2 regions of the Anoxybacillus sp. UARK-01 genome follow, and region 2 is predicted to be linked to the other one. Evidence: a T-box and tRNA genes for the amino acid it is inferred to sense, from the RefSeq annotation. Region 2 holds a T-box; the other holds one or more tRNA genes.
What was found. The T-box of region 2 lies ahead of trpS (tryptophan--tRNA ligase). A T-box ahead of a tRNA ligase gene usually reads a tRNA of that ligase, here a tRNA-Trp.
Positions count from the first base shown of each region.

Region 1: it has a tRNA-Trp gene. The T-box ahead of trpS (tryptophan--tRNA ligase) is inferred to sense a tRNA for this amino acid. The anticodon was not compared.

Region 1 is NZ_NASY01000047.1:439,669-444,180, forward strand. Features, by position in the region: gene B6A27_RS14405 (putative bifunctional diguanylate cyclase/phosphodiesterase) at 1-1,201, shown strand, start outside; gene B6A27_RS14410 (hypothetical protein) at 1,246-1,527, opposite strand; tRNA gene B6A27_RS14415 (tRNA-Gly) at 1,823-1,894, shown strand; tRNA gene B6A27_RS14420 (tRNA-Pro) at 1,945-2,018, shown strand; tRNA gene B6A27_RS14425 (tRNA-Ala) at 2,033-2,105, shown strand; tRNA gene B6A27_RS14430 (tRNA-Ser) at 2,112-2,201, shown strand; tRNA gene B6A27_RS14435 (tRNA-Phe) at 2,494-2,566, shown strand; tRNA gene B6A27_RS14440 (tRNA-Tyr) at 2,579-2,663, shown strand; tRNA gene B6A27_RS14445 (tRNA-Trp) at 2,667-2,740, shown strand; tRNA gene B6A27_RS14450 (tRNA-His) at 2,753-2,825, shown strand; tRNA gene B6A27_RS14455 (tRNA-Gln) at 2,847-2,921, shown strand; tRNA gene B6A27_RS14460 (tRNA-Gly) at 2,925-2,996, shown strand; tRNA gene B6A27_RS14465 (tRNA-Cys) at 3,002-3,072, shown strand; tRNA gene B6A27_RS14470 (tRNA-Arg) at 3,275-3,348, shown strand; gene B6A27_RS14475 (flavin monoamine oxidase family protein) at 3,571-4,512, opposite strand, start outside.
Region 2 is NZ_NASY01000031.1:206,070-220,816, forward strand. Features, by position in the region: gene B6A27_RS05460 (DUF2268 domain-containing putative Zn-dependent protease) at 1-299, shown strand, start outside; gene B6A27_RS05465 (YuzI family membrane protein) at 384-584, shown strand; gene B6A27_RS05470 (YjbA family protein) at 670-1,410, shown strand; gene trpS (tryptophan--tRNA ligase) at 1,465-2,454, opposite strand; T-box leader at 2,519-2,755, opposite strand; gene B6A27_RS05480 (peptide ABC transporter substrate-binding protein) at 3,282-4,922, shown strand; gene B6A27_RS05485 (ABC transporter permease) at 5,013-5,948, shown strand; gene B6A27_RS05490 (ABC transporter permease) at 5,951-6,868, shown strand; gene B6A27_RS05495 (ABC transporter ATP-binding protein) at 6,880-7,947, shown strand; gene B6A27_RS05500 (ABC transporter ATP-binding protein) at 7,949-8,887, shown strand; gene B6A27_RS05505 (hypothetical protein) at 9,173-9,364, opposite strand; gene spxA (transcriptional regulator SpxA) at 9,760-10,158, shown strand; gene B6A27_RS05515 (TerC family protein) at 10,208-10,876, opposite strand; gene mecA (adaptor protein MecA) at 11,071-11,742, shown strand; gene cls (cardiolipin synthase) at 11,809-13,320, shown strand; gene B6A27_RS05530 (competence protein CoiA) at 13,600-14,747, shown strand, end outside.

The DNA.
Region 1 (4,512 bases), on a different contig from region 2:
GAAGCAACAGCATCATTTGCTCGCTGTTATACTCATTGATTTAGATCGTTTTAAGCAGGTAAATCATTATTTTGGCCATCGAGCGGGGGATGCTCTTATGGTGAAAATGACAGAATGGTTAAAGCAGTCACTTCGACCAACAGATGTCATCGGGCGACAGGGAGGCGATGAATTCGCCTTAATTGTTTCGCCGGTGTATAAGCTCCAACACCTTCGTTCGATCGTTGAATCGATTTTATCTGTTTCTAAACAGCCTTTGCCGGTTAACGATCTGGAAATGCGTGTTTCTATGAGCATGGGAATCGCTGTTTTTCCATATGATGGAGAAACAGGAGAATCTCTGATGAAAAAGGCAGATATTGCGTTATCTCGCGCTAAAGAACAAGGAAAGAACCAATATCAATTTTTTAATGGCAAGATGGATCAAGGAATCATGCAAAAAACAATAATTGAAACAGCGATCTATCAGGCAATTGAACAGAGGGAATTTACTCTTTTTTATCAACCGCAATTTGATATCGCTACAGGTCAAATGATAGGCATGGAGGCGCTGATTCGTTGGCATCATCCGCAAACGGGCTTGATTCCTCCGCATATGTTTATTCCTGTTGCAGAAGAAACAGGGCAGATTATCGCCATTGGCGAGTGGGTGATGGAAGAAGCGTGCCGGCAAGTGAAGCAATGGAATGAGCAGACAGGACGAGCGCTCAGAATCAGTGTCAATATCTCGCCTAAGCAGTTTTTACAGGAAAAGCTGGTTGAACAGATTACGGCCATTTTGAAGAAAACAAATTTGACAGCAGACAGCGTGGATCTGGAAATCACAGAAGGAGTGGCCATTTTTAATGAGCAACACACGATTCAAAAGCTTAAACAGCTGAAAGCGTTAGGAGTTCATATTTCCATTGATGATTTTGGAACAGGTTATAGCTCTCTTAGCTATTTGCGTAAATTTCCGATTCATCGTTTAAAGATCGCCAAAGTATTTATTGATGGAATTGCGCAAACGGAGGAAGATCAAGCGATTGTCGCTTCCGTTATCGGTTTAGCGAAAAATTTGAAGCTGCGCGTGATTGCTGAAGGCGTGGAAACATTTCAACAGCTGCAAATTCTTCGTTCTCTTCATTGTGATGAAATTCAAGGATATGTTCTGGGAAAACCGTTAGCAAAGGAAGAATTTGAAAAAGTGTATTTAAAATAGCCTCCCCAAACAAAGGAAAGAGGGAGGCGATAGGGTGTCCAAGGCTATCGCTGAACGTATTCCATCACGTCTAAATGGAGTTCAATAAGCGCCAATTTTGTTTCATTGGCTAACGGCGAAGCCATAATGCGTTTAACAGCATAATGAAATTTCACCTCTGGAGCTTGACGAACGCGTGGATGAGTCATTTCATCTCTCAGCTCTTTTTCAATCGCTTCATGAATGAGCGCCTTACATCTTTCCTCTGTCAGCTCTTCCTCTTTGTTGAGCGAGCGATTGGACCAAAGTGATCGATAAGCTTCAAACAAATGCATAAATGCAGCCATAGAGATCCCCCTTTGTTGCGCAAAAGTACAAAATTCATTATACAACGATTGTATGATAAAATCATAAAAACAGATTATTCCGAATGTGAATGGCTCTAAGGCGTTAATTTAGGCAAAGGCTAGATGACGGTTGTTTTTGGCCGTTTTTCCTTAAAAAATATATTGACAAATTATTTGTATCGATATAGAATAAAAATCGTCGCTATTTAAATATAGATAGTGACGGCTTGAAAAAAATCATGTTGACAATCTCACTTGTTTTATTATAATAATACTTGCTTACGTTTTTAAGCATGCGGAAGTAGTTCAGTGGTAGAACACCACCTTGCCAAGGTGGGGGTCGCGGGTTCGAGTCCCGTCTTCCGCTTCAAAAGGATCTTTGTAATCGGTGCTCAAGTGTGAATGGTTGCTTTAGAGCGGGAAGTAGCTCAGCTTGGTAGAGCACATGGTTCGGGTCCATGAGGTCGCAGGTTCAAATCCTGTCTTCCCGATCAGTTTCATTTTTGGGGCCTTAGCTCAGCTGGGAGAGCGCCTGCTTTGCACGCAGGAGGTCATCGGTTCGATCCCGATAGGCTCCATCGAATGGAGGAGTACCCAAGTCTGGCTGAAGGGGTCGGTTTCGAAAACCGATAGGGGTGTCACAGCCCGCGGGGGTTCGAATCCCTCCTCCTCCGTCCTATACATATCGCATGATTAGATGTCATACATATAAGTGATAGCGGAATCATAGAAGTTTTATTGCAATAATTTTAAAGACATACATATGTTTAATTGTTTTCGGTGAATTCGTTTTGTTGTATAGGAAAGTAAAGGGGATTTATGGTCAACTTATCTGGAATGTTTGATCAATGACCCGTCGCCTATGTCATATTGACAAAATAGCTGTTCTGCACCATGTTTTAATGTACGGATGCGAATGGAAAGAGAAAGGCGATATAAACATAGGACCAATATACATCGTATCATGGCTCGATAGCTCAGTCGGTAGAGCAAAGGACTGAAAATCCTTGTGTCGGCGGTTCGATTCCGTCTCGAGCCATTTTTTATAGCTGGAGGGGTAGCGAAGTGGCCAAACGCGGCGGACTGTAAATCCGCTCCCTGTGGGTTCGGCGGTTCGAATCCGTCCCCCTCCACCAGTTAGGGGCATAGTTTAATGGTAGAACAGAGGTCTCCAAAACCTCCGGTGTGGGTTCGATTCCTACTGCCCCTGCCATTTTCCAGCATGGCGGCTATGGCGAAGTGGTTAACGCACCAGATTGTGGCTCTGGCATTCGTGGGTTCGATTCCCACTAGTCGCCCCTTTTGAATATGAAGAGGATTGGGGTATAGCCAAGCGGTAAGGCAACGGACTTTGACTCCGTGATGCGTTGGTTCGAATCCAGCTACCCCAGCCAAATGCGGAAGTAGTTCAGTGGTAGAACACCACCTTGCCAAGGTGGGGGTCGCGGGTTCGAGTCCCGTCTTCCGCTTTGATGGCGGCATAGCCAAGTGGTAAGGCAGAGGTCTGCAAAACCTTTACCCCCGGTTCGAATCCGGGTGCCGCCTTTGTTGCGAGTGCAGTTTAGTGGCAAAACTTCAGCCACGAGCGATACGTCATTGAATATGTGACGAGTTGCTGATGTCGTTGGTTCGAGTCCCGTCACCCGCTTGTGGCGGTCCAATGGATCGACGAACCGTCTCATTGCTCTGTTTTTCGAACAAATGAAAGAGGCATAGCAAATTGCTTGTGACAGGAGCTTAGGATGATGTCCCAGTAGCTCAGCTGGATAGAGCAGCGGCCTTCTAAGCCGTCGGTCGGGAGTTCGAGTCTCTCCTGGGACGCTGAAAAAAAGGTGTTTCCTTTTATTAGGAAACACCTTTTTTAATGAGCAAAAGCAGCTCTTTTGCTTCAGGTTAGTATCGATTGGTCTTTTGTAGTTGTTCCTTTAGATAGGTCTGAGTTCTGAAATCGTAACATGTTGAGCGATTTGAAGGGAAGCCGTATTTTTATTGAAGCTGCAGTTTGCGCGTTGGATCATTGATTGCTTCTATATGGCCCCTTGATTATTTTAGCGTGGTTTGCGCTTCAAGGTAGGATTTTGGCACTTTATGGACTTCGTATGCTGTACAAATTCCCGACTCAATCGCCCCTTGGATCCACCCGTGAACCGTTGAAGCGTGTTCTCCTGCAAAATAGACTCTTCCTTCGGGAGAACCGATATATGGTGAAAGCTCAGTGACTTGCTCGGGCTTAAACATCGTAAACGCCCCTCCAGAATACGGATAACGAACCCAACTATGGCTAATTCCTGTTTCGAACTCACGATAAACTTGCTGTCCATGAATAACAGCTAAATTTTTAAGTGTATACTCTAGCCGATTTTCATCACTTAAACTATCCCATGGTATTGTATCATCTTCCCATGTGTAGCTGGCCAGTACAACTCCTGGACCAGAGCTTCCCAGTCCGTGGCTTGGATATTGAGTATAAGTAATTGGAAGATCAGAGATGGTTCGACCGCCAAACATTCCTTCTTTTTCCCAAAAACGATGTTTAAATTGAATACCAGTTTTCGTGGAACCGACATAGTGAAGCTCGCGAATCGCTTTCCATTTGTTTTGGGAAAAAGAGTTTCTTGGCTCGATCTCTACAAATTGTAAAATCGAAAATGGAATGGTCACAATGACGAGATCGCCTGTAATTTGAAATGGCTCTAAAATTTTGGTATGCACGGAATGGACGGTAACCTGATTTTGATTTTGTTCAATTTTTCGAACCTTTTGTCCATATAAAATATCATTTTGCAATTGTGGGACAAACGCTTTAGGAAGCTGATCGTTTCCGCCAGTAATCTCATAAAATTTAATGTTTGGGGTAAATAGCACCATTAATTCGCGCAGCATTTCCAAAAAAGAAAGCTCTGGAAATCCTTCTACTGTCTGAATGGATTTAATCATATCAATAGCGCCGCGGGACAGCCTCATTCCAAAAGGATTGTATCGCAA
Region 2 (14,747 bases):
GCTTGGCAGAACAAGCAGTCGGGCAAGACGTGGGAAAAGAATATCAAGCCAAATGGACATCATACTATTCAGACGATGAATTGCGCCATTTTTGGAAGCAATATCTTGACCGCTATCAAATGATTTTTCCGTCACATCGATTATACGACCGCCTTTTATATGGACGCGGTCTGTATCCTGAGATGCTTGGATATGCGGTAGGCTACGGAATCGTATGTGCCGCCTTGCAAAAAGAGCACGACTTTTTTAAGCTGATGGAAATGCCTGCAGAGCGCATTCTGCAGCTCGCGCAATTTTAGCAATCGCCTTAAGGTCATAGTCATGAACAATGCCGCTTGCACATATATGTAGAAATAAGATGGACAAGGCGACGGAGGAAAGCGATGCGCGTATTCATTTATTTGCTCGGCTTTGGTTTTTCAGTTATAGGGGGGGTTACATCCATTGCTTATTTAAATCTCATCACACCGGAGCGAGGGTGGATCAATTACTTTCAATTTATTAGCACGAGAATGGAGTGCTATTTACTTCCAATCGGCATGATTGTCATGTGGTTCAGTCTATACTTTCCGGATCAAGAATAATGGATAAAAAAGGCTGCTGTGGAATAAAATAATCCCCCTCTGCCTATAATGATGGACAAATAGCTTTTGAAGTGAGGGGTATCTTATGTTATATCTTCATGATATTTGGGTGAATTGGTTTGAAGGCGAGGAAAATGGGTATAACGTCTGTCACTTTCATGAATGGAGAAAGGATGACCAAGTCGAATTGCTCGATCAAGTTCCGCTTTTAAAGGTATCTTCCCGTTTGTTTAATTATGTAGAAAATAGTTTGTCGGAGATACCTAAGCCACTTTTAGAAGATGTTTATCAAAAAGCATATGTGCGGAAAAACCATGAACGTCTTCAGCTTGATTATTGTTTCGTTGTAACGGATGGAAAAGGAATATTAGCGATTGACACGATCGGTTCGAGCATTCCAATTCGCAAAAGTCGGCTGATTCCAAGACAAGAGCAGCTTGTCTATGAAATGGTCGCGGACCAGCAAGAAGAAGCCTATCCGCTTCCTTCATATGAAAAAGAATATCATATTTTATCGCCTGCTCCGGAGCTGATGAACGGACTGACACGGAAGGAGCGCCAACTCAAACAGCTTTTGTTTATGGCGATGGATCAGCTTTATTCAACGAAAAATGTAGCAGAAATTCGCTATTGGTACACGGAATGGGCGCCGCATAAATATCCTTTAATTCAGCAAATGTCATTTGAAGAAGCATGGCAGCAGCTATATGAGGAAACAAAATACGATTGGTCGGAAAAGCACGTTCAACTATGCGAAAAAATGATTAAAGGACAGCCATTTTTTGAAAAGCTGTGGGAAATGGAGCAAGAGCCGCGGGTTAACTAAAGAGGTTGAATAAAAAGCAAGCCGATGTTGCGGCTTGCTTTTTTTGCTTTGTTGTTATCCTCGACTTCGTCCTAATCCCATCGCATGTTCCATTTTTTTGAGCATTTCGTTTGCTACTTGGTTCGCTTTCTCTGCCCCTTTATCAAGGATGTCATCAAGAGAGCTGCTTTCCATTAAATGATAATATTTCTCTTGAACCGGAGCGAGGGCATCCATAATCACTTGAGCTAAATCGCTTTTAAATTCTCCATAGCCTTTTCCGGCATATTGCTGTTCTAATTGTTCGATCGTTTTATTTGCTAAAATGGAATAAATATTCAATAAGTTAGTAACACCAGGCTTCGTTTCCTTGTCGTAGCGGATCGTTCCTTCAGAATCGGTTACAGCGCTCTTAATTTTCTTTTCAATGGCTTTGGCATCATCTAACAGCGTAATATATGATTTTTGATTTGGATCCGATTTACTCATTTTTTTCAATGGATCGGCCAATGACATAATTCGCGCTCCGACTTTTGGGATGCGCGCTTCAGGGATGGTGAAAATTTCCCCGTATCGTTTATTGAAGCGCTCCGCTAAGTCGCGAGTTAATTCAATGTGCTGCTTTTGATCTTCGCCAACAGGAACGATGTCTGTTTTATAAAGAAGAATATCAGCCGCCATTAACGGCGGGTATGTTAATAGACCCGCGCTCACTGCCTCTTTTCCCGCCGATTTATCTTTAAATTGCGTCATCCGTTCAAGCTCTCCGATATAGGAAAGACACTGTAAAATCCATCCGGCCTGCGCGTGAGCAGGAACTTCCGATTGCACAAATAAAGTGGCTGTGTTCGGATCAATGCCGACCGCTAAATAGAAGGCCGCCAAGCTGCGGATATTTTGACGAAGCTGTTTTGGATCTTGCGGCACGGTAATCGCGTGCTGATCGACGATACAAAAATAGCATTGATATTCGTGTTGCAGCTCAACAAACTGCCGCATGGCACCAATATAGTTTCCAAGGGTGAGAACTCCGCTTGGCTGGATGCCAGAAAAAATGGTTTTCATGAGATAGACCACTCCTTTTCCATTATTTGCTCATAAATAAAGGCCCTATCTCCCCTTAGCGAAAATTAGGGACGATAGGACCGCGTTGCCACCCTAGTTATTGCACAGAAACGTGCAATCACTCTGATCCATGCTGTATCATGCATGGCGCCTCTATAACGCAAGGCAAACGTCTGAGCCTACTCTCCAGTTCAGCCCAGATGCTCGAAAGCCCATTCCATATTGCTAGCCGCTTGTTCCCACCAACCACAAGCTCTCTGAAGGCATCACAACATGTACTCTTCTTTCTCATCGCATGCTGTTTTTTTCTTTATTCTAATGCATGAAGAACATTTGTGCAAGAAATAACCGTCGATTTTCCTATTTCTGTATTATTATATCAAGCTTATTGAAAAAATTATTTTCAAAAAATTCTCTTTCCTAAATTAAAGTGATAAATTGCTAGTGTAATGAAAGGATAAATTTAAAAAAAATGAAAATGTAAACGCTTTAATTTGTTGTTTTTTCAGTTTTTTTTTGTGATTTTGTAATTTTTTTTATTTACATTTATCGAAAAAAACTATAAAATGCTAATTAGCTGAAAAATAAAGTTAAAAAAACAATTTTAACAAATGGAAAATTCAGAAAAAACAAAAATATAGAATGATTTCTTTTTTAAGTATATTAATATTTTCGATCTGTAGTAGAGCAGATAAAATTTTTCCATCCAGAGTGATGGATCTAGGCTCTTGTACATACCGGCTCAAGATGCAACTGGGGTACCAAAAGTTCTGCGCTTTTACGTAGGACTTTTGACTATAAAAATTTTTTACTAGGGGGGAAATTCATTGAAGAAAAGACTATCTCTTTTGTTCAGCTTAATGCTAGTGCTTAGTCTCTTCCTTGCTGCTTGTGGCGGATTCAGCAAAAAAGATGACGCCAGCGATGATAAAGCAGGAGGCAAAAAATCAGATGTTCCGCAAGAGCTGCGTGTGAACATTAAGACTGAGCCGTTTTCTCTACATCCTGGTTTGGCGAATGACTCTGTTTCTGGTAACGTGTTGCGCCAAACATTCGAAGGGTTGACAACCATTAAAGACGGCAAACCTGAATTAGCTGCTGCAGAAAGCTACGAGGTTTCCGATGATTTAACGACTTACACATTCAAGCTGCGCGACGCAAAATGGACAAACGGCGACCCAGTGACAGCGCAAGACTTCGAATATGCTTGGAAATGGGCGCTTGATCCAAAGAATGAATCACAATACGCTTATCAGCTTTACTATATTAAAAATGGCCAAGCCTATAATGAAGGAAAGGCGAAAGCTGAGGACGTTGGCGTAAAAGCACTTGACGAGAAAACATTGCAAGTGACTCTTGAAGCTCCAACCCCTTACTTTTTAGAATTAACAGCGTTCTATACGTATTATCCAGTGAACAGCAAAGTGGCTCAACAAAAACCAGACTGGTATAAAAACGCAGGACCTGATTACACTTCAAACGGTCCGTTCAAAATGGTCACTTGGGAGCATAACAGCAAAATCGTTCTTGAAAAGAATGAATCCTATTGGGATGCGAAAAACGTCAAGCTTGAGAAAATCGACATGGCGATGGTCAATGACACCAATACGGAGCTTTCCATGTTTAACAACGGAGAGCTAGATTGGGCAGGAATGCCTACTGGCCAATTGCCGACAGACTCTTTGCCGCAGTTAAAGAAAGAAGGTAAATTGCACGTTCAGCCAATCGCAGGTACGTATTGGTACAAATTTAATACGGAAAAACCACCATTCAACAATGTGAATATCCGCAAGGCATTCACATATGCGATCGACCGCAAAGCGATTGTAGAAAACGTGACAAAAGGCGAGCAAATTCCAGCGATGGCTGCTGTGCCGCCAACGATGTTCCCTGAAAATGAAAAGGGATATTTCAAAGATAACGATGTCGAAAAAGCAAAAGAGTATTTACAAAAAGGTCTTCAAGAGCTTGGCTTAAAGGATGTAAAAGATTTGCCGCCAATCACTCTGTCCTATAATACGGACGACGCTCACGCTAAAATTGCTCAGGCCATTCAAGACATGTGGAAGAAAAATCTAGGCATTAATGTGAAGCTGGAAAATGCAGAATGGAACGTATACATTGACAAATTGCATTCTGGTGATTATCAAATTGGCCGCATGGGTTGGTTAGGAGACTTTAACGATCCAATCAACTTCTTGGAGCTATATCGTGATAAAGAGGGCGGCAACAACGATACAAATTGGGAAAATCCGAAGTTCAAACAATTGCTAATCGATTCACAAAAAGAGGCTGATCCAGAAAAACGTAAGCAAATGCTCAAAGATGCAGAACAAATTTTAATGGATGAGCTTCCAATCGCGCCAATCTACTTCTACACAAATACTTGGGTGCAAAAAGACAACCTAAAAGGCGTGGAAGTATCAGGCCTTGGCGATGTTCAATTCAAATGGGCATATTTTGAATAAGGTGTGAATGAGTGAAGGTATATGGGAACTGTCCCGTATACCTTCATTTCACGATGAAGCCAAATTACAAAAAAATGGAGGTGTTTGAATATGTTGCGGTATATAGGCAGACGTTTGCTCTATATGTTGCTATCACTCTTTTTAATTATTACAGCGACGTTCTTTTTAATGAGAGCTGCGCCAGGTGGACCTTTCTCTGGGGAGAAAAAGCTGCCTCCTGAAATTGAAAAAAACTTAAATGAATACTATGGGCTGGATCGCCCTTGGTACAGTCAATATTTTGACTATTTAGTTTCTGTTGCGAAATGGGATTTCGGTCCGTCCTTTAAATATAAAGGACAAACAGTGAACGATCTCATTAGCGACGGCTTTCCGGTTTCTTTTTTTCTTGGAATGGAAGCTTTGCTGATAGCAGTAAGTATCGGGATTTTGTTAGGGATTATTGCTGCGCTGAATCATAATAAATGGCAGGATTACGGAGCGATGGTTTTTGCCGTTCTCGGAATATCGGTTCCGAGCTTTATTATGGCCTCTGTTTTGCAATACTTTTTAGCGATTAAGCTGCATTTGTTCCCGGTGGCCCGATGGGAGTCATTGCAGCACACGGTTTTGCCGGCGCTTGCGCTTGCGGCGACACCGATGGCGTTCATTGCTCGCCTGACTCGTTCCAGCATGCTGGAGGTATTAAGCAATGATTATATTCGCACAGCGAAGGCAAAAGGGCTTTCAAGAGGACAAATTACGGTAAAACACGCCATTCGCAACGCTTTATTGCCTGTTGTCACCTATTTGGGACCATTGTCCGCAGGGATTTTAACGGGAAGCTTTGTCATTGAAAAAATCTTTGGTATTCCTGGATTGGGAAGCCATTTTGTATTGAGCATTTCGAATCGTGATTATACCGTGATTATGGGAGTGACGGTGTTTTACAGCATTTTACTGCTGGCATCTGTCCTGCTTGTGGATATTGCGTACGGCTTCATTGATCCTCGAATTAAGCTAGCCGGTGGAAAGAAAGGAGAGTAATCATGCAACAAATTCCAAAAGAGATGTTTCAGCCAGCAGCAGCAGAGCTGGGCGAAGCGGAAAAAATATCGAGACCGAGCCTTTCTTATTGGAAGGATGTTGCGATTCGCTTTCGCAAAAATAAATTAGCGATGTTTGGCCTAGTTTTGCTTGTACTCTTAGTCTTTATGGCGATTTTTGGACCACACATGACGAAATACGACTATGCGACAAACGACTTAATGAATACAAACCAGCCTCCATCTTCTAAGCACTGGTTTGGCACAGATGATTTAGGTCGGGATGTATTCGCGCGTACATGGTATGGTGCTAGAATTTCTTTGTTCATTGGTTTAGCCGCAGCGCTTATTGACTTATTGATTGGGGTGCTGTGGGGCGGTATTTCCGGGCTTCGCGGTGGCAGAACGGACGAAGTGATGATGCGGATTGCCGATATTTTATGGGCCGTTCCTTATTTGTTGCTCGTGATTATCTTAATGGTTGTTTTAGGCCAAGGACTAGGTACCATGATTTTAGCGATGACGATTACCGGATGGATCAATATGGCGCGCATCGTTCGCGGGCAAGTGCTTCAGCTGAAAAGCCAAGAATATGTACTTGCATCGCAAACGCTAGGTGCAAGCACATCGCGGATTATGTTTAAGCATTTAATTCCAAACGCGATGGGCCCGATTCTTGTCACATTAACCTTATCGATTCCATCTGCGATTTTTACAGAAGCATTTTTAAGTTATTTAGGTCTTGGCGTGCCGCAGCCTTTAGCGAGTTGGGGGACGATGGCTTCTGATGGAGTACAAGCCATGCAATACTATCCATGGCGGTTATTTTTCCCAGCTACTTTTATTTGCTTAACGATTTTTGCATTTAACGTAGTAGGGGACGGTTTGCGCGATGCGCTAGATCCGAGATTGCGTAAGTAAGGGGTGAAGACATGAAGAAGCTGTTAGAAGTAAAAAACTTAGAGGTTTCGTTTCAAACATATGGCGGAGAAGTTCAGGCTGTGCGCGGTGTTAGCTTTCACTTAAACAGAGGGGAAACGCTGGCGATTGTAGGGGAATCAGGATCCGGAAAAAGCGTGACTTCCCAAACCATTATGCGCCTTATTCCAACACCGCCGGGCAGAATCAAAAATGGACAAATTCTTTTTGATGGAGAGGATCTTGTTAAGAAAACAGACAAGGAAATGGAAGCGATTCGCGGAAAAGATATCGGGATGATCTTTCAAGATCCAATGACATCGTTGAATCCAACCATGAAGGTCGGACATCAGATCATGGAAGTGTTAACGAAACATTTGAAAATGGACAAATCGGCTGCAAAGGAGCGGGCGATTGAATTGTTGCGTCTTGTTGGGATTCCGATGCCGGAAAAACGCGTGACCCAATATCCGCACGAATTTTCCGGGGGAATGAGACAGCGGGCGATGATTGCTGTAGCCTTGGCCTCCAATCCGAAGCTATTGATTGCCGATGAACCAACGACAGCGTTGGATGTAACGATTCAGGCGCAAATTTTAGAGCTGATGAAAGAGCTGCAGAAGAAAACCAATACGTCGATTATCTTTATTACTCATGATTTAGGGGTCGTTGCTAATGTAGCGGATCGTGTGGCCGTCATGTACGCAGGAAAAATCGTAGAAATGGGAACGGTGGATGAAGTCTTCTATGACCCGAAGCATCCTTATACATGGGGATTATTGGCGTCGATGCCGAGCTTAGATAGCGATGATAAATCGGAATTAGCGGCCATCCCAGGAACGCCGCCAGATTTGACAAACCCGCCAAAAGGCGATGCATTTGCGCCGCGCAATCCATATGCGATGAAAATCGACTTTGAGTTGGAGCCGCCGCTGTTTCAGATTTCGGATACGCACTATGCAGCGACATGGCTGCTTCATCCGGACGCGCCAAAAGTAGAGCCGCCTGAAGCGGTGAAAAAACGTTTGCGCAAGCTCTCCTCCAATTACCCTCAACCTGTTATTGTAAAGGAGAGTGAGTAAAATGGCAGAAAAGCAAAAACTGATCGAAATCAAAAATCTTAAGCAGCATTTTAACGTCGGGCATGGACAAGTGATCAAAGCAGTAGACGGTATAACGTTCGATATTTATAAAGGAGAAACGCTTGGTCTTGTGGGGGAATCTGGATGCGGGAAATCGACGACAGGAAGGACGATTATTGGCTTATATCAAGCAACGAGCGGCGAGGTGCTGCTGAATGGCGTGAGCGTTCACGGCAAAAAATCGCCTAAAGAATTAAAAATGTTAAAGCGAAAAATGCAAATGATTTTCCAAGATCCATACGCGTCGCTGAATCCGCGCATGACCGTTGCGGACATCATTGCTGAGGGCATCGATATTCACGGTCTTGCAAAAACAAAAGAGGAACGAATGAAACGGGTATACGAGCTCCTCGAGACGGTTGGCTTAAATCGAGAGCATGCGAATCGATATCCGCATGAATTTTCCGGCGGTCAGCGGCAACGGATCGGAATTGCCCGCGCTTTAGCGGTTGAGCCGGAATTTATTATTGCCGATGAACCGATTTCTGCCTTAGATGTTTCGATCCAAGCGCAGGTTGTGAACTTAATGAAGAGACTACAGCGCGAAAAAGGACTGACTTACTTATTTATTGCCCATGATTTGTCGATGGTGAAATATATTAGCGATCGCATCGGTGTCATGTATTTTGGAAAAATGGTTGAATTGGCAGAGGCGGAAGAGCTGTATCGCAACCCGATTCATCCTTATACAAAAGCATTATTATCCGCGATTCCGCTGCCGGATCCGGAAACAGAACGAGTGCGCAGGAGAGCGATTTATGATCCATCACAGCACCAATATAAAGATGGAGAAAGTCTCGAATTTCGTGAAATTACGCCGGGCCATTTTGTATTATGCTCGGAGGAAGAATACAAAAAATATAAAGCCATGCATAGTTGATCTCTCGTTTCGAGAGATCTTTTTTTAATAAATGGAATGGATATGAATGATTATAAAACATTTTGATTCATTTGACTATTCTGAAAATAAAAAAACATAGACTGTTGGCGACCCTTCATGCTGCATCATTGGCTCTGCTCATGAATGTCTTGATTCGGCGGCGTTTCTTGTCTTCCGAACGTTTTCAAGCCATTCTGATGTAAGAAACGTCACCATGAATGGAGGGATGCTTAAAATGATGGTAGACAAAGTCCATGTTGACTTTGTCTACCATCTTCTTGAGCATTATCCCGAGATTTTTTTGCCGCCAACCCGATTCCAGCCTTCTTGTGTTTTGGCTGTTTTTTGAATGTGCTCCAATCGTCTGGAGCCGCCAAATACATATTCGCCAACCCCGTTGGCAAAAACCCCCATTAGCGCCGTCATTCCAATGATGAGGACGCCGACAATCACGAAATCGATAAAATATTGGGTCATATGTCCTTCCTCCCCTTACCTGCTTATAGAATGGCCAACAATGGAAATAAGCAAGATGCCGAAACAGGGATGTTCGTTCAAGTAAACGCTTCGACTGCTTCACTTTATCATCGAATCAGCCGATAAAAAGCGAAGACGGTCGCATGGTTTCGATTTTGAGGTCATGGATGGCCGTTGTTATTTTCCTTTCTTTATATTGTAGAGGATTTTAGAGAATATGGGAAGCGGGCTGAAGAAAATGGGGGGACTTTGAAAAACTATACCGTTCTTAGGAATTTTATTGTATAATATACAGTATGAAATCCATTTTCATCTAAATATGAGCAGAAAACAAGCTGACTGGCTCATATGTAAGCAGGACTATTTATCCTGTTAAAGGAGAGTGAGTAACAATTATGGTTACATTGTATACATCACCTAGCTGCACCTCTTGCCGCAAAGCAAAAGCGTGGCTAGAGCAACATGATATTCCGTATGTTGAACGAAATATTTTTTCTGAACCGCTGTCAATCGATGAAATTAAAGAAATTCTTCGCATGACAGAAACGGGGACAGATGAAATTATCTCTACTAGATCAAAAATTTTCCAAAAATTAAATATAAATCTCGAGTCATTGCCGCTCCAAGATTTATATGAGATTATCCAAAAATATCCGGGGATTTTAAGAAGACCGATTATCATTGATGAAAAACGTCTTCAAGTTGGGTATAACGAGGATGAAATTCGCCGCTTCTTGCCGCGCAAGGTGCGAGCTTATCAGTTGCGTGAAGCTCAACGGCTCGTTAATCAGTAAAAAACTTCTACATGGTTGCTCCATGTAGAAGTTTTTTATCATCTTGTTCTTATGTCCAAGAGCGGTCATTTTTCCGATTGATCAGCCAGCCGGCACAGATGATGAACATAGCGGCAGCAAATGGGAAAAAAGGGCGAAGAGAAACAACTTCGTCAATATGTTGGATTCGTTGCTCTCCTAAGATCATTTTCCCAGCTGTATACGCTAAAATGGCTGCTCCAATGTAAATTAAAAAAGGATATCGCTCCATTGAATAAAGTATAATTTTGCTGCCTAAAATGATAATCGGAACAGAAAAAAGAAATCCAAAGACGACAAGAGAAGCACGGCCATCCGCTGCACCGGCGATGGCAATAACATTATCTAATCCCATCACCACATCTGCTGCAACGATGGTTTGTACTGCTTTCCAGAGCGAGGTTGCTGATTCAATGTGCGTAGGTGTTTCGTTTTTTTGAATTAACAGTTTGAGAGAAATCCAAAGCAGCATGCATCCGCCTACAAACTGCAAAAACGGAATCTTTAGCAATATGACGACCGCCGCTGTTAAAACGATGCGAACGGCAATGGCTAACGTGGTTCCAAGCACAATGGCTGTATTTCGTTTCTGCTCCGGTAACTTTCTGCTCGCTAAAGCAATGACAACTGCGTTATCTCCGCCAAGAATGACATCAATACCGATGATGAGAAGAATCGAAGTTATATATTCGCTTATCATTTATGTTCCTCATCTCCTTTTCTTTCATCATCATTATAGTAGGACATGTTTCATTTCATCACTATTTTTTGAAAAATGGGGTTTTTTTATTTCCCTTCTGAAGGTTTTTATCATAAAATAGAAGTACAAGGCATCGCCTTTCGGGGGTAAAAAAGTCCCTTCAAACTCAGTCTTGGAGAAGGGAGAGTTGACAAATGGAAATGGAACGCATTAATGAGCATACGGTGAAGTTTTATATCTCTTATGTTGATATAGAAGAACGCGGCTTTGACCGCGAAGAAATTTGGTATAACCGCGAACGAAGCGAAGAATTGTTTTGGGAAATGATGGATGAAGTCCATAACGAAGGAGATTTTTCGCTTGAAGGGCCGCTTTGGATCCAAGTGCAAGCGCTTGATAAAGGATTAGAGGTGCTAGTGACAAAAGCGCAGCTGTCCAAGGATGGAAGCAAATTAGAGCTTCCGCTTCCTGAAGAAAAATTGCTTCCGATGGACGAAAAAATGGAGGAGCTTCTTGACCACCATTTTCATGTGCAGCAGGATAGCGAGGGGCTGACAGAAGACGAGGAAGAAGAAGTGCTTCATTTTACGATCTCTTTTAAAGATATCGAAGACTTGATTGCGCTTGCTCATCGCGCTGATTTCACAAATGTGAAAAACAGCCTGTTTCAATTCGAAGGCCGCTACTACTTATTTGTTGAATTTGATGAAAACTATACAGAACACGAAATCGACAATTGGTTAAGCATCTTATTAGAATACGGGATCGATTCTCAACTAACCATTTATCGATTAGAGGAATACGGAAAAGAAATTATTCATAGCAATGCATTGGCTACGCTGGCTAAACATTTTCCGTTAAAGTAAAAGCCGATTTCAGCTGTTGAAATCGGCTTTTTCTTCGAGAACAACAAACGGATAGGGTGAAATTCATTGCGAAATACGTTGCAAGTGTTCATTTTTTTACTTCTGCTAAGCGTACTTTTATTTTTTACAAAAGACTATTGGGAAGGCTGGCTTCTTGGATCGCTCAGTATTTTGACGACCTGTTCCGTTATTTTTATCGCCTTTGTCATTTCCTTGGAAAATCGGCGGCCAGCTCAGACGCTAACGTGGCTGGTCGTGCTTGGAAGTTTTCCGCTCATCGGCTTTTTCTTTTATATCCTATTCGGTCAAAGCTATCGAAAACAGCGGTTATTTAAAAAGAAGGCGATGCTGGATGAACAAATGTTTCTAAAATTTGAGGGGCAGCGCGATTTTAACATCGAGCAGATGAAGCATATCGAAGAGCACCAGCTGCCGCTTCTCCGGCTTGCCCACCGTCTTGGCAAAAGCCCTGTTTCTTTGGCGACGGAAACGAAAATATTAACGAATGGAGAAGCAACGTTTTCCACTATTTTTGCAGAGCTTGAGAAAGCGAATCATCATATTCATTTAGAATATTATATTGTTCGCCATGATGACGTTGGACAAAGGTTGAAGAACATCTTGATTGAAAAAGCACAAAAAGGGATACATGTCCGTTTTCTATATGACGCTGTTGGAAGCTGGAAGTTATCGAAAGCGTACATTCAAGAGCTTCGTGATGCTGGAGTGGAAATGGTTCCATTTTCCCCTGTCCGTCTTCCTTTTTTAAATAATAAAATTAACTTCCGCAATCACCGTAAAATTATCGTCATTGATGGAACAGTGGGATTTGTTGGCGGGTTAAATATTGGAGATGAGTATTTAGGCAAAAACGAATACTTTGGCTTTTGGCGCGATACGCATTTATGGATTCGCGGAGAAGCCGTAAGAACACTCCAGCTTATTTTTTTGCAGGATTGGTACTATATGACCGGGGAAACCTTATTAACATTAAATTATTTATCGCCGACCCTCATTCCGAACAGCGAGAAAGGCGGCATCCAGCTTATTTCCGGCGGACCCGATCAAGAATGGGAGGTTATCAAGCATTTATTTTTCGCCATGATCGTATCGGCGAAAAAATCGATTTGGATTGCGTCTCCTTACTTTATACCAGACGAGGACATTTTCGAAGCGTTAAAAGTGGCGGCATTAAGCGGCATTGATGTTCGCATTTTGGCGCCCAAACGGCCTGATAAAAAAATTGTGTTTTATGCTTCACGTTCCTATTTTCCAGAATTATTGGAGGCTGGAGTGAAAATTTACGAATATCGCAAAGGCTTTTTACATAGCAAAATTATTATTGTCGATGGAGAGCTTGCCTCGATTGGGACAGCCAATATGGATATGCGCAGCTTTCATCTGAATTTTGAAGTGAATGCTTTCTTATATCATACAGAAAGCACAAAAACGCTTGTAGCTGATTTTTTAAACGATTTGAATGATTCCGATCCCATTGATTATGAAACATTTAAAAAGAGGCGCTTGGCCACCCGTGTGGTCGAATCGATTTGCCGCTTGCTTTCTCCGCTTCTTTAGCGATTTCTATCCAAAAGGTTTATGGAACAGCCTGAGCATGATGGCTCAGGTTTTTTGTTATATCACAATGGATCTCTTGTCCTTTTTTCAAGAAGTAAGGAGCATCTAGTTTTAAGCACCAGCGGCTCGAGTTACAGCTATCCGCACAGGATCAAGCGCGTTTGGTTCACGATCTTCTTGGATCTCTTGTCCTTGTTTTATATTCGGCAGCTAGCAGGAATTTAAGCCAAACGGAACGAATGCTATAAAGAATAAGCCGTGATGAAAGGAGTGTTTTTTTTGCTGGTTGCACAACGTTCAAATGGCCAAACGATTTCTCTATTGGATGGCTGGACGCGGCAAAAGCTCAAGCGACTGAAGGAAGAAGAAACTTTTGTTTGTCCCGGATGCCAAAAAGAGGTGATTCTAAAGCTGGGTACAAAGAAGCTGCCGCATTTTGCCCATAAAAGAGAAACGAAATGTCCGTTTGAGCATGAGACAGAATCGTCGTATCATGCTTCTGGAAAACGGGATTTGTTTACGTGGCTGCAAAAACAAGCACCCGATGTCCAGCTAGAGCCCTACTTTCTTACGATTCAACAGCGTCCAGATCTTTATGTGAACATCCAAGGCCGGCCGTATGTGTTCGAATATCAATGCTCGGTCATAAGCGAAGCACAATTTCAAAAGCGCAATAATGGCTACAAAAAAACGGGTATGCAGCCCATTTGGATATTGGGAGCACACCAGCTTCAACGACTATCCGCTTTTCATTTTAAGCTTTCTAGGTTTCAATGGCTATTCACACAGTACGTGTCCTCCATTTCCCCGCAACCCTTGCTTTTCTATTACTGTCCTCAGACAAAGAAGCTGATCCGCCTCGTTCATCTCGTTCCTTTTTCGACCTATCATGCTTTTTCTGTTCCCATCATTCAAAAGATTGATCATGTTCGTATCCATGATTTTTTTACCTATCCGCAAATTTCGTTGCCGTCCTCCTTTTGGCGAACATGGCTCATGCAAAAAACAAAATGGCGCCAAACCTTTACGTTCTATCCTTCCACGTTGACGAGGGCAGTCTGTGCGGATTTCTATTTGCACCACCCTCCATCTTTATTTCCTTGTGAAGCAGGGTGGCCGCTGCAATTTGGCTATTTATTTGAAAGTCCTCCATTTATTTGGCAGACCTATATTTTACTTTTTATAAACAGTTCCAACCGAACGTATTCGCTTGCGGAGATTTATAACTGGATAAAGAAAAAAATTGCAGAACGCAAGCTATTTGTACGTGCGCTTCCATTGGCACAAGCATACCCTTACACAAGGGCGATATATGAGTATATCCAGCGGCTGGAACAGCTCGGCTATGTTCGATGGATGACCAAAAAGTCCATTCAGCGCATCCAAAACTGGACGTTTCCGGCGACGATAGAAGAAGCACTGGCCAA